DNA from 3 places in the Microbulbifer sp. GL-2 genome. Region 3 is predicted to be linked to each of the others. Evidence: predicted binding sites of a transcription regulator. Region 3 holds the regulator's gene; each other region holds the start of a gene.
What was found. Region 3 encodes sigma-54, which starts transcription at its own class of promoters, with help from an activator protein. Its sites were predicted from a motif close to TGGCACANNNNTTGCNNT; they were not measured.

Region 1 (5,317 bases), 1.8 Mb from region 3:
AAAGTGTACATTGAGGGCTCATTGCGCACCCGTAAATGGCAGGACAAGAATAGCGGCCAGGACCGCTACACTACCGAGATTGTTGCCAGTGAAATGCAGATGCTCGACGGACGTGGAGAGCAGGGCGGTTTTGGCCAGGGTATGGGTGGTGCTGGAATGGGTGCTGCAGGTATGGGCGGTCAGTCTGTGGGCGGAGGCCAGGGGGGCTACGAACAGCAGGGTGGTTTCCAGGGAGGCTACCAGCAAGGCAGCCAGGACTCTTTTGCACAAGGGCGCACAGCCCCATCACCGATGGCGCCATCCAACAAGCAGCAGCCTCAGCAGCAGCCCAACCAGGGGGCCACTGGAGGCTTCGATAACAGCTTTGACGACGATATTCCCTTCTAAGACTGGTCTATCCAGTGTCTGATCTACATACCGGCTACAAGCCGGATACGGTCGCGGTCATTACTGCCGGTAACGATATCGACGGCGCGCTGCAGAAACGTCTGCAGCGCGCCGGATTTCGTGTGCAGCAACTATCACCCACAGAACTCGACCAGCTGCGTCCTGGAGCAATTGCAATTAATGCTTCAGCCTGTGCTGATGACCAGGGCATGCCTGAAGCCTTGCAGGTGGCTAAGCAGTTAGCTGGAAGCCCCTGCCAGCATGTTATTCACCTTTCTTCCTATCAGGTTTTCGCCGGTGGTGAGCAACGCAGATATGATGAGGACGAAGTGGCGGATCCGCAGGCCCGTAGTGGGCGTCAGTGGTTGGCGTGTGAGCGCGCCCTGGGTGATTTGGAGAACCTGGCTATCCTGCGGTTTGGCTGGATGGTGGACAGCAACCAGGACGCCCTTCTTGGGCGGGTGTTGCGCGGCTTTGTAGCGGGAGAACCCCTCGAGTTGGATGGTCTCAATAATGGTAACCCTGTCACTGTTCTCGATATGGCTCGTGTGACGGTAGCAGCTGCACAACAATTGGCTAGTGGTGCCAGTGTCTCAGGGATTTATCACTACGGAAGTTCGGATAGTTGCACTGCTATTGAATTTGCATTGGAAGTTGTGGAGCGGGCGCAATCATTCCACGATGAAGAGCGGTTTGCGCAGCTGAGTACGCTGGAGGATTCAGACCAGAGAGATCGAAGTGTTGTACTTGCTTGTGGCAAGTTGCGTGACGTTTTTGGTATCCAGCAACATAGTTGGCGCCAGGGACTTACCCGGCAGGTAGAGCTTTGGCTGGAGCGTTTGGGGGCGGAGAAGTCTGTGTAGGTTCAGATACCCTCAATAATAAAAAGGCGCCATTAGGCGCCTTTTTATTAACTCGTCTTAATCCATCAGACTTTGTCGAAGATCAGGCAGGCGTTGGTGCCACCAAAACCAAAACTGTTGGACATGGCTCGTTTGATATCACAGTCGCGAATGTTGGTGACCAGGTCCATACCCTCGGCTGCTGGGTCCAGTTTGTCTACATTGGCGGATGCGGCGATAAAGTTGTTTTGCATCATCAGCAGGCTGTAAATAGCCTCTTGAACACCGGCGGCACCGAGGGAGTGGCCTGTTAGCGACTTGGTTGAGGCAAATGCCGGAACCTTGTCGCCGAAGACTTCGCGCATTGCTTTCAGCTCAGCTATATCTCCAACGGGGGTTGAGGTACCGTGGGTATTGATGTAATCCACGTTACCCTGCAGGCCTTTGCCATCCATACCTGCGAGCGCCTGCTGCATACAACGGGTTGCACCTTCCCCGCTGGGGGCGACCATATCGTAGCCGTCAGAGGTTGCCCCATAACCGGTCAGCTCTGCATAGATAGTGGCGCCGCGCGCAACGGCGTGTTCCATCTCTTCCAATACCAAGCAGCCGCCACCGCCAGCAATTACAAAACCGTCGCGTTCGGCATCGTAGGGGCGGGAGGCCTTGGTGGGCTCATCGTTATATTTGCTTGAGAGTGCGCCCATGGCATCGAATAAGTGGGTAAGGCTCCAGGCGAGTTCCTCACCGCCTCCGGCAAAGACAACGTCTTGCTTACCCATCTGGATCAGCTCGGCCCCGTGTCCAATGCAGTGCGCACTGGTGGCACATGCAGAGGAAATGCTGTAGTTGACCCCTTTAATTTTAAAAGGAGTAGCGAGGCAGGCGGATACAGTGCTGTTCATGACCTGAGGTACCCGGTAGGCACCAACACGTCTCACCCCTTTCGTCTTAAGAGTGTGAGCGGCATCGATAATCTGTTGTGTGGATGTGCCACCTGAGCCCATTACAATGCCCGAGCGCGGGTTGGATATTTCGCGCTCCTGCAGGCCTGACATGTCGATAGCCTCGCGCATGGCGATATACGCGTAGGCAGCGGCATCTCCCATAAAGCGGAGTTGCTTTCTATCGATGTGCTCCTTGAAGTCGATATCCACAGGGCCTGCAACCTGGCTGCGCAGGCCGAGTTCCTGGTATTCCTCTTGGAAGCGGATTCCGCTGCGTCCAGCCTTCAGCGAGGCGGTGACTTCTTCTGTATTGGTGCCGATACAGGATGTAATACCCATTCCGGTAATGACTACCCGACGCATAGTGGTCTCCAGCATAGCTTGTCGGTAGAGTACTTCATAAATTCTACCGATAGTGGTTTTCAGTGTGTTTAAAAATTATCGGTACGGGTAAATAAGCCTACGCGAAGATCCTTGGCTGTGTAAATTTCACGACCGTCAACTGAAACTGTGCCATCACCAATTCCCATAACAAGCCTGCGTTCAACGATGCGGCTCATTTGGATGTGGTAGGTGACTTTCTTGCTGGTAGGCAAGATCTGACCGGTAAATTTGACCTCACCACAACCGAGGGCACGGCCGTGCCCGGGGTTGCCCTTCCAAGCTAAAAAGTAGCCGAGTAGCTGCCACATCGCATCCAGGCCGAGACAGCCGGGCATTACCGGGTCGCCGGGAAAGTGGCAGTCGAAAAACCATAGGTCGGGGTGTATGTCCAGTTCCGCGATCAGCTCTCCCTTGCCGAAGGCTCCGCCTTCCTTTGAGATGTGCGTGATGCGATCCAGCATCAGCATGTTGGGAGCGGGGAGCTGTGCATTGCCAGGGCCAAACATCTTACCCTGGGAGCAAGCTAGTAGCTCCTCTCTGCTATAGGTGCTTTTTTGAACAAAATTACTCATCTTTTCCCCGTTAGTGGGTGGTTACGCAATCCATACTGGGCGTTTTTGTAAGAGCGGGCATTCTAAGGGCTCTGTGTCGCTTGTCTAGTCGGTCAGGGCTGTTTTTGTGACTGGCGCTGGAATTGCTTTCATAATCTTAAGGTATTTGGTGCCTAATTATACGGTCTTGACGGTGAATTCGGCGTCATCTTCTGTAAGTGATTACCCCTTCCGTCTATGATACGTTTCCGCCCAAGCGCTGGGGGGCGCTCGTTTTTAGAATATGGGAGAGCATAATGCTCAAGAAATGTTTATTCCCGGTTGCCGGTTATGGCACACGTTTCCTACCTGCCACCAAAGCTATGCCTAAAGAGATGCTGCCTCTGGTGAACAAGCCGTTGGTGCAGTACGGTGTGGAGGAAGCGATTGAAGCCGGTCTGACGGAGATCGGCTTTGTCACTGGTCGGGGCAAACGCGCTATTGAAGATCACTTCGATACCAATTTCGAACTTGAGCACCAGATTGCCGGAACCGGCAAAGAGCGCTATCTGGACTCTGTTCGTCAAGTAATTGACAGTGCCAGCTTCTCCTACACTCGCCAAGGGGAAATGCGCGGTTTAGGGGATGCAATCCTGCAAGGCCGACGCCTGGTAGGGGATGAGCCATTCGCTGTGGTATTGGCGGATGACCTGTGCCTGAATGAGGACATGGGCGTACTGGCACAAATGGTGCAACTATATAAGCAGTTTCGTTGCAGCATTGTTGCTGTTGAGGAAGTGCCTAAGGATCAGATACATAAGTTTGGTGTAATCGCAGGTAATGAAATCAAACCGGGCCTGTATCAGGTTACTGACATGGTAGAAAAACCTGCAACGGAAGAGGCGCCAAGTAACAAAGCGATTATTGGCCGCTATATTCTAACTCCAGATATCTTTGATCTGATTCGCGACACGCCTCCCGGAAAAAATGGGGAGGTGCAAATTACTGATGCATTGCTTGCCCAGGCGCGCCAGGGGTGTGTATTGGCGTATGCGTTTAAGGGGCGACGATTTGATTGTGGCTCGGTTGAGGGCTTTATTGAAGCCACTAATCATGTCTATGAGAATGTGTATCTGCCGGAGCAGGCAACTCAGGAGAAGAAATAATTGGCTGAGCTTACCTGTTTTAAGGCTTACGATTTGCGCGGTCGCGTGCCAGAAGAATTAAATACAGAGGTTGCCTACCGGGTTGGACGTGCCTTTGCCCAGTTCCTGGGTGCGCGCCGGGTAGTGGTCGGGCATGATATTCGCTTGACCAGTGCTGAGTTGACGGATGCCCTAAACAATGGGCTGCGCGACGCCGGGGCCGATGTATTCCATATTGGTGAGTGTGGTACTGAAGAGGTTTACTTTGCCACCTTCAACGGAGACTTTGATGGCGGTATTTGTGTGACCGCCAGTCATAACCCGATGGATTACAACGGTATGAAATTTGTTCGTGCCGGAAGTAGCCCCATCAGTGGAGATACAGGCCTTTTGGATATCAAGCGCCTGGCGGAGAAAAATAACTTTGCTCCGGTGACCAGTCGCGGTGACCTGCAGCGCTTGGCGCATCGTGCGGATTTTGTACAGCATCTGCTGGGCTATATAGATAATGCGGCCCTAAGTCCCCTAAAACTGGTCGTGAATGCCGGTAATGGTGGTGCCGGTGCAGTAGTGGATGCTTTGGCTCCACACCTGCCATTCGAATTTGTGCGGGTGCACCACCAGCCGAACGGAAATTTCCCTAATGGAATTCCCAACCCAATCCTGCCGGAGAACCGCGCATCTACCGCGGAAGCTGTGCGTGAGAGTGGGGCTGATTTTGGGATAGCTTGGGATGGTGATTTTGACCGCTGCTTTTTCTTCGATGAGAGGGGCGAGTTCATCGAGGGGTACTATGTGGTGGGGCTGCTTGCTGAAGCATTCCTGCTTAAGCACAAAGGCGCCAAGGTGGTTCATGATCCGCGCCTGCTGTGGAATACAGAGGATATTGTCCGTGCCGCTGGTGGTGAGCCGGTGCAGAGTAAGACTGGCCATGCTTTTATCAAAGAGCGTATGCGTAAGGAAGATGCCATCTATGGTGGAGAGATGAGCGCTCACCACTATTTTCGTGACTTCGCTTACTGTGACAGCGGTATGATTCCTTGGTTGCTAGTGGCAGAACTGGTTAGCCGCAGCGGTAAGCC
Region 2 (5,317 bases), 1.3 Mb from region 3:
GAAAAGCTTGCGTCCGGCTTCGGCCATGGAGCTGGACTCTTCACACACTTGGATCAACCCTGCCAATTTGACCTGTTCGTAGTAATCCATCTGCTCGGTGCTACCGGGGCCAAGCAGAGTATCAATACGTGCGAATGGGAGTGATGAATTGTCTTGAGGGGCTTGCCACTTGAGCCGCAATCGCTGGATTTCCTCCTCCACCACTTGCGTAGTGATGCGCCCGCCGTCAGCGAGGGTACCCATACGTAAGATACTGGCGTTGAGATCGCGGAAGTTGGCAGACCAGCTGGCTTGGGCTGAACCTCCAAAGTTGAGGTATTTTTCACGTGAGGCTTTATTAAAGCTGACAAGGTGGCCGGACCTTCTCGAGAAAGCTTCCAATTCAAAATCGATATTGGGTTCCAGGTCTTCAATACGCTCACGCAGGGAGGGCAGGCGGTAAGTCCACAGGTCAATACGGGCCAGTAGGTCTGCACGAAATTTACCATCGCGGCTGAGCTGAATAAGGTCTCGATTAGTGCCAGCGATCAGTTGAAAGTGACTGCTCACTTCTTTGTCAGAGCCAAAAGGCATAAAGTGTTTGTGCTCTATGGCTCGCAACAGCATTGCTTGCTCGTCCAGTCCCAGCTCGCCGATCTCGTCAAGAAAAAGCAGGCCCTTATCAGCTTCCATTAACAGCCCTGGGCGATGTGTGGTGGCGCCGGTAAAGGCTCCCTTGCGGTGGCCGAACAGGGCGGACATGGCATTTTCGCCGCGCAGGGTGGCGCAGTTCACTGCCACCAAACCTCCCTCCAGTTTTCCACGCTGCTTGCGCAACTCATAGACACGCTGGGCCAGTTGCGATTTGCCAGCTCCTGTTGGCCCTGTAATCAGAATGGGCGCATCGGAGCGGATAGAGACCTGCTCCAACTGCTCGATCATCTGATTGAAGGCCAGATTGTTGGTCTCGATACCGCCTTTCAGGTAGGTGGTGCCCTCCTGGTGTTCCCGTTGGAAGCGCGAAGCAATCTGATCGTATTTGGACAGGTCGAGATCGATAATCTGGTACTGACCCGGCAGGTTGCTGTTCTTATGCGAGGGGGAGGTCTGCAGCAAGCGTCCGGGGAAATAGCCGGCTTCGGTAAGCAGGTAAAGGCAGATTTGCGCCACGTGGGTCCCGGTAGTGATATGTATCAGGTACTGCTCTTCATCGGGCTTGAATGTATAGGCTCGGGCGAAATCCAACAGGTGGCTGTAAACGTTCTCGAAGTCCCAAGGATCGCCGAAGTTAACCCGATGGTGGACCACTTCCGATTCTGGAGAAACTTGCGCTATGTCCTCGGTAACTTGGTCGGCCAGGCCCTTTGAGTGGTTGTCGAACAGGAGTTCCAGCCGATCGATAAGTAGGTCATCGTGCTGACACATGGAAATATTGGGCCGCCACTTGTCCCAGCGTTTGTCGGTCCTGCCACGCCGGTCTTTAGTGGTACCGAGAATACTGATAGCTACTGTTTTCATGTTATCTAAAATATTAAATTACTATCTAAAAAGATAGATTTATAAATATTTTGTAACTTGTCAAAGCTGCCTGGAAGCTTTGAATAAAAATAAATTTCTATTAAAAACAATAATTTAATGTGCAATCAGGAATTTTTACAAAGTTGGCACTCTATTCGCTATATCAATGGCAAACGAAGCGTATGAAATGAAAACGCGGTTTCACAAGATTTCAAAAGGAGCGAGAGATGAATCCATTGCCCTATGAAGTGATGCAGGAAGGCGGCGTCCCCATCAAGTCTTGGACCCTGGGTGTGCCATTTGAGGAGGAGGCAAGGGCTCAGCTCAGAAATGTTTCGCAGATGCCATTTATCCATAAATGGGTGGCGGCAATGCCCGATGTACATCTTGGTAAAGGCGCCACTATTGGCAGTGTGGTACCTACCCTGGGTGCGGTAATCCCCGCTGCAGTGGGTGTGGATATCGGCTGCGGCATGATGGCGGTGCGTACCAGCCTTACAGCAGCACAGTTGCCGGATAACCTGGCAGGGGTTCGCAATGCCATTGAACGCGCAGTACCCCACGGCCGTACCGGCGGTTTCCGTGGCAGGAAAGGGCGGGATAAGGGCGCTTGGGCCAATGTACCAGATGATGTACTGGGCGGTTGGACACCTCTGGCAGCTCAGTTTGAGCTACTCAAAGAAAGACATCCGATATTAAAAAATACCAACAATATCAATCATTTAGGAACCCTCGGCACCGGTAACCACTTTATTGAGATGTGCCTGGACGAGCATGGTAGCGTATGGCTGATGTTACACAGCGGTTCCCGTGGTGTGGGGAATCGTATTGGTACCTACTTTATCGAGAAGGCCAAGCGGGATATGGAGCGCTGGCATATCCACCTGCCAGACAGTGACTTAGCGTATTTTCCTGAGGGCACGGAACACTTTGATGATTATGTGCAGGCGGTGGAATGGGCGCAGGAGTTTGCCCGCATTAATCGTGAGGTAATGATGGCGCGCACTATTAACGCGGTACAGCAGGTACTGGGAATGGATTTTGATGCGCGCATGGAGGCGGTCAACTGCCATCACAATTACGTCTCCCGTGAGCATCACTACGGCAAGGATGTACTGGTGACGCGCAAGGGGGCTGTAAGAGCGCGTGTTGATGAAATGGGCATTATTCCCGGGAGTATGGGGGCCAAATCTTTTATTGTTCGGGGGCTGGGTAATGAGGAAAGCTTCTGCAGTTGTAGCCATGGTGCCGGGCGGGTGATGTCTCGAACCAAGGCAAAGAAACTGGTCTCCCTGGAGGAACACCGCGCGGCTACCGCCGATGTTGAATGCCGTAAAGACGAAGGTGTGATCGACGAAACCCCATCGGCCTACAAATCTATTGAAAAGGTTATGGCAGCACAAAAAGACCTGGTGGAAATCGTTTACACCCTCAAGCAGGTAGTCTGTGTCAAAGGATAGTCAGCGTGGGCCAGAGATAGTGGCTGTGTTGTCCTTGATGGGCGGAGGGGAAGTTCTGCATAACTGCTGTGTACAAACATTAGACCAACCTGTGGTTGGGTGGGCCCCGCCCAAAAGGAATAAAAAGACAAGAGATCGGAGAAATGAAATCTCTCTTTAAAATATGGAAGATTGTGGATGTGGCTGATCACGAGCGTGCATTGCTGTTTCGCCGCAGTCGATTTGAAAGGGTATTGCCCCCTGGACGTCACCGTATCTGGCTGCTTTCCGGTGATGTGCGGGTGGAGACCTATGATATTACCGAAGTAGTTTTTGATGCGATTAAAGCAAAATTCTTGCTGAATATTTATGGAAAAATATTAGGTGAATATTTGCAGTCCTATGAGTTGTCTGATCAGCAAGTAGGCCTTTTTTATCAGGACGGTCATCTGGTGGATATTCTTCCTCCTGGTACTTATCGTGCTGTGTGGAGGGGTAGTGAAACCGTGCGTGTGGGTATTGTGGATATTTCAAAGGAATACTCCATTGATGACCATGTATTGGGTCTGCTTAGTCGCGGAGTTAAGGTTGGGCAAATGCGTATTGCCGCCCAGGCGGTTAGCTACAATGAAATTCCCGGTGAGCACGTAGGTCTTTTGGTTGTAAACGGCAAATTGGAAAAAACCCTGCATCCGGGTCGTTATGGGTTCTGGAAATACAATCGATCTATCGTGGTGAAATTGATGGACATGCGCCTGCAAACTGTTGAGGTGAGTGGCCAGGAAATTCTTACCAAGGATCGGGTCAGCTTGCGTATTAATCTGAGCGGAATTTTTAAAATTACCGAACCACAAAAGGTGGCGCTAAAACTCAGTGACTACAAGAGCTTTATTTATCGGGAATTACAGTTACATCTTCGTGAGGCAGTAGGCACACAGACTCTGGATAGTCTGTTGGCCGATAAAGATCGCCTGAATATTGTTATTTCTGCGGGTATTCGTAAAAAATTAGTCGAATACGGCATTGAAATTGCCAGCGTTGGAGTGAAAGATATTATTTTACCTGGCGATATGAAGATGATTCTTAATCAAGTAGTGGAAGCGCAAAAGGAATCCGAGGAAAATTTGATCAAACGTCGTGAAGAAACTCAGGCTATAGACTCCCTGCATAACGCAGTCAAGATGATGGATAATAACCCTGAGTTGTTGCGGCTGAAAGAAATGGAATCTCTGGAAAAGGTCAGTACACGGACTGATAAAATTTCAGTGTATGGTGGCCTCGACGGCGTACTTAATGACCGGGTAAAACTGCGCTCTACTGCGTAATTCAAAAAAAATATTCAAATTTATTTTGTGGTATTTTAGGAATTCAGTGTGATTGAAATAGACGGCGCCCAGGGGGAGGGTGGTGGTCAGGTTATCCGGGACCTTACGGGTACAGATATTATCCTGTGCGAGCTGGGTGAAGAAGATTGGGGAGTGGCTGTGAATATCTGCTAATTTTATTTTTGGCCATCTTCCATGACTATTGTATTTTTTTATTTATTGAATGCCAGCTAAATAGGCGGAAAGTGATTCTGCTTTCTATTTTACGCTGGTTGTTCCTATTCAGTCCTTAACCTGGTTAACTTGCGGTTTTACCACCAGAGCTGGCCGATAAATGTAGTGGCCTCTCAGTCAGTTTATCTCTGTCTCTAAAGGTTGTTCCGTAGCCCTCCATCAATACAGCACTCCTCTTGCAGGAATTCCACCAGCCTGAATAGTTCTTCATACTGAGGTACACAATAGAGGGTGCGGCCCTCTCGTCGTTGAACTACCAACCCCACAGATACCAAACGGGTAATGTGGTGGGAGAGAGTGGAGCCGGGGACATCCAGCGCTGCCTGTATTTCTCCAACAGGCATGCCCTCTGGGCCACCCCTGACCAATAGGCGGAATATCTCCAGACGGGTTAAATGGCCTAACTCAGCGAAGCACTTGGCGGCTATCTCTGTCTGCATTGTTGCGTTCCTGGGGTTTAGATATTTCTATATTACTAGAAGTAACTTGTAGCCACAAAAAAGCTGTACTAATATATTTCCATGAAACTAGAAATATGGAATGAATGCAATGTCCCAAGAAGTTCTTGTAATGTTTGAAGAGGCGCTGGGCATGTTTGTATTGCTGGGCATCGAGCTGACAGCGTTATTTTTGGTAATTAGTTTTATTATTGGCGTAATTCAGGAATACCTGCCGTCAGGAAAAATCCAGGCTATTCTCAGCTCAAAGAATGGCCGTGGCTATTTTTCTGCGGCGATACTCGGTGGTCTGACACCATTCTGTAGTTGCTCAACCATTCCTATGCTGAGCGGCCTGTTGAAAGCCCGAGCCGGTTTTGGACCA
Region 3 (5,317 bases):
CCGCATCCAGCCCTTCCATAATCTCCACCATCTCCTCGGTATCCATGGTGTCGAGGATTTGGCTGCGTACTTCGTCGGTCAGCTCCTGCAGTACTTCACCTTCGACATCCCGGTCGATTAAGTTCCAAAGAACCTGGCGAATGCGTGGGGGAGAGCTCTCCAGCAATTGCGCAATGCTCTGTGGAGTCAGAGTTTTGAGCATGCGCCGCACTTCCTGCCCAGTGCCACTATCGAGTGCGGCGAACAGCTCACTGAGCTGATTTTGGGCGCGGAACTTGATTTCGGCTTGGGGTGGGCTGGACACGACTAATCCTTACTGCTTAGCGGTGGTTGGGGCGTTGGCTGCCGGGAGGTAGCAGAGATTTTATGCCCATGGCGGGACTCTATCCAGAGATGTTTGCTTTTGCAAACTACTCGGACTCGCCGAATCGATCCGTTACCAATTCACAGATTGCGCCAAGTGCATCGTCCTCATCGCGACCCTCAACCTCCAATTCAAGTTCAGTTCCCTTTGCAGCAGCCAGCAGCATTAGCGCCATAACACTCTTTCCATCTACTGACTTACCCTGGCAGTGTACTTTGATCTCTGCAGAGAAGCGTGCCGATGTCTGGGCGAACTTGCTGGCTGCACGTGCGTGTAGGCCGAGCTTGTTGATAATGGTGAGGCGCTGTTTTTGCATAGGAGAGTTGTGCTTGATAGAGGGCTATTTCTGCTGCTCACGATGGCGGATTTGAACGTTGTTAAATTTTTTTGCGAAGATCTGGGCCAATTGCTCCACCATATACACCGAGCGGTGGCGCCCTCCGGTACAGCCAACGGATATGCAGGTATAACTGCGATTACTTTTCTGGTAGAAAGGCAACCAATTATCCAGGAAGTTGGCGATGTCCGTCTGCATTTTACTGGTTTCGGGGTGGGCTTGCAGAAATTCGGCAACCTCCGGGTCCAGGCCGGTCTTTTCTTTCAGGGCTGGTTGCCAGTAAGGATTTGGCAGGCAGCGCAGGTCAAATATCAGGTCCGCGTCAACGGGAACACCATATTTAAAACCGAAAGACTGGAAAAGTATTGCCATGCCTTCTGACTTATCACCTACTACCCGGCTTTTCATCAGTCCACGCAATTCGTGCAAACTCAGGTTACTGGTATCAATCACCATATCCGCGATTGCCGAGATAGGAGTGAGTAGTTCTTTTTCCTTGTTTAGTGCTTCGAGAAGGTGGGTACAGTCGTTGCTGAGTGGGTGTTTGCGCCTGGTTTCGCTAAAACGTTGAACCAGTACGGGTTCACGCGCGTCCAGGAATATCACATCACATTTTATACCGCTGGCTCGCAGGGATTCGATAACCCTGGGAGCCTGCTTAATATCCTGCCACAGGTTGCGGGCGTCGACACCGAGTGCCAAGCGGGCTTCTTCTCCTGGTGGTTGCTCTTCAACCCGCTTGACCAGCTCGGGAAGTAAGCTGGTAGGTAGATTGTCGATACAGTTATAGCCCTCATCCTCCAAAAGTTGCAGGGCGGAACTTTTACCGGAGCCGGAACGACCACTGATAATCACCAAACGCATGAAGATCCCCTTTGTCAGGCCTGTACACCACTGTTCGTTGGAATTCTTGTCTCGCTAATATTACTCGCGAAATAACTGTTACCGATTCCACAATCTATCCCTGCATTGCCCGTGGTAAAGCTCAGTACCAGGCTTAGGCGGCTGCGGCGCTATCTACGGCCAGCGCGTAAAGTTCATCGCTGTTTTTGGCTTGTCGTAATTTATCTCTTACCAGGCTATTGGAAAATAATGCGGCGATTTCAGCCAGTGTTTCCAGATGCTGTTGCTCCGCATCCTCGGGCACGAGCAGGACAAACAACAAGTCGACAGGTTGACGATCGATAGCATCAAAATCAACTGCCGGCTCAATGGTGCAGAGAACACCAATGGGGCGTTCACAACCAGGCAAGCGACAGTGGGGGATGGCTACCCCTTCTCCAATTCCGGTCGAGCCCAGGCGCTCACGAGCGATCAACTGGTTGAACGTAGTATCGGAATCATGTTGCGGGTATTGTTCGGCGATAGCCTGGGCAATATTGAGCAGTAATTTTTTTTTGCTGCTCCCCGCCAGTTGGCAAAGGCTTAGGCGGGGGGAGAGTAATGCTTCGAGTGTCATAGTTTAGCGATGGTTCTGCAACTTCTCTTTGTGCTTTTTCAGTTGGCGGTCCAGCTTGTCGGTAAGCGCATCAATGGCCGCGTACATGTCTTTGTCTTCCGAACCGGCACAAAGATCGTGACCATTAATATGTACTCGAGCTTCAGCTTTTTGGATCAGTTTTTCAACGGACAGGATGACCTGAGCGTTAGTGATGTTGTCGTAGTGCCGGGATAGCTTTTCCAGCTTACTTTCGCAGTAGTTGCGCATAGGCGAGGTAACGTCGACGTGGTGACCACTAATGTTGATCTGCATGGATTTCTCCTAATCGAGTGCATCACATACCGGCGCGCCTCCCATTCGGGTCGCAACCCTACTAGGAAGTGGGCCAGAATGGAAGGATACACTCAAAGTTTGGAGTTTGGTTGTAGAGGAGGGGGTAAATGACGCCAGGCAGCTTGTGACTCAAGAATTAAGTCAGGTCGCAAACTTGCTTATGAAAGGTTAGACCAGCCGTTTTCGTTCACTGGAAGAGGGAATACCCATGGATTCCCGGTATTTTGCCACGGTTCGGCGAGCTACCTTGATACCCTGATTATCCAATTCCTGGGTGATTTTGTTGTCGGAGAGGGGTTTGCGGGGTGTTTCTCCATCAATAAGTTTGCGAATCAGCGCTCGAATGGCGGTGGAGGAGGCATCCTCACCGGAATCGGTGCTCACATGACTGGAGAAGAAGTACTTCAGCTCGAAGACTCCGCGAGGAGTGAGCATGTATTTCTGTGTGGTCACCCTGGATATGGTGGATTCGTGCATACCAATGGCTTCAGCCACATCGGCCAGCACCATAGGGCGCATGGCCTCAGGCCCTTCCTCAAAAAACCCCTGTTGTTTGTCGACGATACAGTTTGCTACTTTGAGCAGAGTCTCATGGCGGCTTTGCAGACTTTTTAAAAACCAGCGCGCCTCCTGCAGGTGATCTCGCAGGAAATTGTTGTCACGGGAATTGTCCGCCCGTTTAACCATGGACGCATAATGACTGTTAATACGGATTTTGGGGGTGATTTCCGGGTTCAGGTCCACCTGCCAGCGAAACTCTCGGCGGGAAACAATGATGTCTGGAATCACATAAGCTGTTTCCTGCTGCGCAAAGCCATCGCCCGGACTGGGGTTTAGGGTCTGGATCAACCGGATGACTTCGCCGAGCTGGGTCTCATTCAGGCGTGTACGTCGGCTCAACTGACGAAAATCCCGTTTGCCGAGCAGCTCAAGGTAGCGCTCAATAATATTTTGCGCCTGTTTTATCCAGGGCGTTTCAACGGGGAGTTGCTGTAATTGCAGCAGCAGGCACTCCCGCAGGTTGCGGGCTCCACAGCCTGCGGGCTCAAACTGTTGGATGGCCCGCAATACCGCGACAACCTCGTCTTCATCTACTGAAAGGGATTTTGCGATATCTTCGATGGCTGCGCTTAACAGCCCGCTGGGCTCTATGCCATCGATCAGGTTCTCACCGATCGATTTATCTAGTTCGGATAGGGGGGTCAGGTTGAGTTGCCAGCGCAGATGATCCTGCAGGCTGTCTGTGGTTGAGTTGCGCTCAAAGCCGGATTCTTCGCTCTCCATACCTCCATTGTGGCTGGTGTACACATCATCCCAGCGGGAATCTACGGGTAGCTCGTCAGGGATGCTCTGGTTCCAGTCACCCTCGGCGAGCTCCCTCTCCTCAATGGCCTGCTCAGGAGGGGTATCTGGCTCAGCTGGAGATTCAATCTTGGCTTGGGGTTCTGGAGTGTTTGAATCGGGAGCTGATTCTTCAGTTTCAGTCTCAAGCATCGGGTTGCCATCAAGGGCGGCTTGAACCTCTTGCTGAAGATCCAATGTCGATAGTTGCAATAGGCGTATCGCCTGTTGCAACTGGGGTGTCATGGTCAGCTGGGTGCCGAGCTTTAGCTGAAGAGACTGCTTCATATTGGGGTGCTGCAGACTGATACCACAGGGGGTTTATCTATGTAACCTGAGATGGCGCAGACTACCCCGCCCCCCAAAGTATTACAAGCAATAAGCGTGCCGGCAGGGTTTGTCTTTTTATGGCAAAGTGAAAAAATTTATGACAAAGCTGTGTTTCTTTGCGGTATTCGGTAACAAATGCAGTGATCTATCCCTAAATAGTAAATTCGTGTCCCAAATACACTTCGCGAACCTGCTGGTTGGCAAGTACCTCATCCGGGGTGCCAGCAGCGATAATGTGGCCCTCGCTGACGATATAGGCGGTCTCGCAGATATCCAGGGTCTCGCGAACATTGTGGTCGGTAATTAAGACGCCAATACCTCGATCCCGCAAGTGGCGGATGATTTCCTTGATGTCATTTACGGAGATGGGATCCACCCCAGCAAAGGGTTCATCCAGGAGGACGAAGCTAGGATTGGTTGCCAGGGCGCGAGCAATTTCCACCCGCCGTCGCTCCCCGCCGGAAAGGGCCATTCCCAGGCTGTGCTCTATATGGGTGATGTTGAACTCCTGGAGGAGTTCCTGGGCCTGTTGCTGGCGCTCGGTACGGGACAGGTCTTTGCGGGTCTCCAGGATGGCGAGGATATTGTCTCTTACGGACAGGCGGCGGAATACAGAAGCCTCCTGGGGTAAGTAGCCGATTCCCTTCCTGGCGCGTCCATGCATGGATAAGCGGGTTATATCTTCGTCGTCAATCAGCACCTGGCCAGCATCCGCCTGAACCAGGCCGGCGATCATGTAAAAACAGGTTGTCTTACCGGCACCATTGGGGCCAAGCAGGCCGACTACTTGGCCGCTGGAGACGCTGACAGACACATCCTGAACGACTTTTCTTTTCTTGTATTGCTTGGCTAGGTGTAACGCTTTTAGCGTTGGCATAGTGTGTACCGAAATCTATCCATGCCGTGAGTACAGGGCGCCCACGGGTGTAGAAATTTTTAAATATTATCTTGTATTGTTTGCGAATTCGGGTGGAGCCTTTATGGGCTGTCTCCGTTGCCAGGAGCTTGGCTGTCTTCTTTTTTCTCAGGTTGCCAGATCATCTCTATTCGCTTACCGGCTTGGCCCTCTGCACTCATCTGCTCGGTAGATAGGTCATAGTCAATTTTTTCCGCAGTCAAGGTGTTGCCATCCCTGTCCACGTAGGCCTTGCCTGTAAGTTGCAGTTCTTCA

Region 1: galU (UTP--glucose-1-phosphate uridylyltransferase GalU) is a predicted target of sigma-54. The motif match lies at 3,244-3,261, and genes of this name have one in related genera.
Region 2: GL2_RS06080 (RtcB family protein) is a predicted target of sigma-54. The motif match lies at 1,642-1,659, and genes of this name have one in related genera.

What each region holds. Positions count from the first base shown of each region.
Region 1 is NZ_AP019807.1:878,846-884,162, reverse strand. Features, by position in the region: gene ssb (single-stranded DNA-binding protein) at 1-387, shown strand, start outside; gene GL2_RS03920 (sugar nucleotide-binding protein) at 402-1,250, shown strand; gene fabB (beta-ketoacyl-ACP synthase I) at 1,316-2,539, opposite strand; gene fabA (3-hydroxyacyl-[acyl-carrier-protein] dehydratase FabA) at 2,608-3,132, opposite strand; gene galU (UTP--glucose-1-phosphate uridylyltransferase GalU) at 3,408-4,256, shown strand; gene GL2_RS03900 (phosphomannomutase) at 4,257-5,317, shown strand, end outside.
Region 2 is NZ_AP019807.1:1,396,941-1,402,257, reverse strand. Features, by position in the region: gene rtcR (RNA repair transcriptional activator RtcR) at 1-1,497, opposite strand, end outside; gene GL2_RS06080 (RtcB family protein) at 1,725-2,957, shown strand; gene GL2_RS06075 (slipin family protein) at 3,101-4,261, shown strand; gene GL2_RS22110 (hypothetical protein) at 4,310-4,435, shown strand; gene GL2_RS06070 (helix-turn-helix transcriptional regulator) at 4,630-4,935, opposite strand; gene GL2_RS06065 (permease) at 5,045-5,317, shown strand, end outside.
Region 3 is NZ_AP019807.1:2,671,176-2,676,492, forward strand. Features, by position in the region: gene mgtE (magnesium transporter) at 1-304, opposite strand, end outside; gene GL2_RS11595 (HPr family phosphocarrier protein) at 411-680, opposite strand; gene rapZ (RNase adapter RapZ) at 705-1,565, opposite strand; gene ptsN (PTS IIA-like nitrogen regulatory protein PtsN) at 1,699-2,160, opposite strand; gene hpf (ribosome hibernation-promoting factor, HPF/YfiA family) at 2,164-2,454, opposite strand; gene GL2_RS11615 (RNA polymerase factor sigma-54) at 2,644-4,104, opposite strand; gene lptB (LPS export ABC transporter ATP-binding protein) at 4,298-5,023, opposite strand; gene lptA (lipopolysaccharide transport periplasmic protein LptA) at 5,125-5,317, opposite strand, start outside.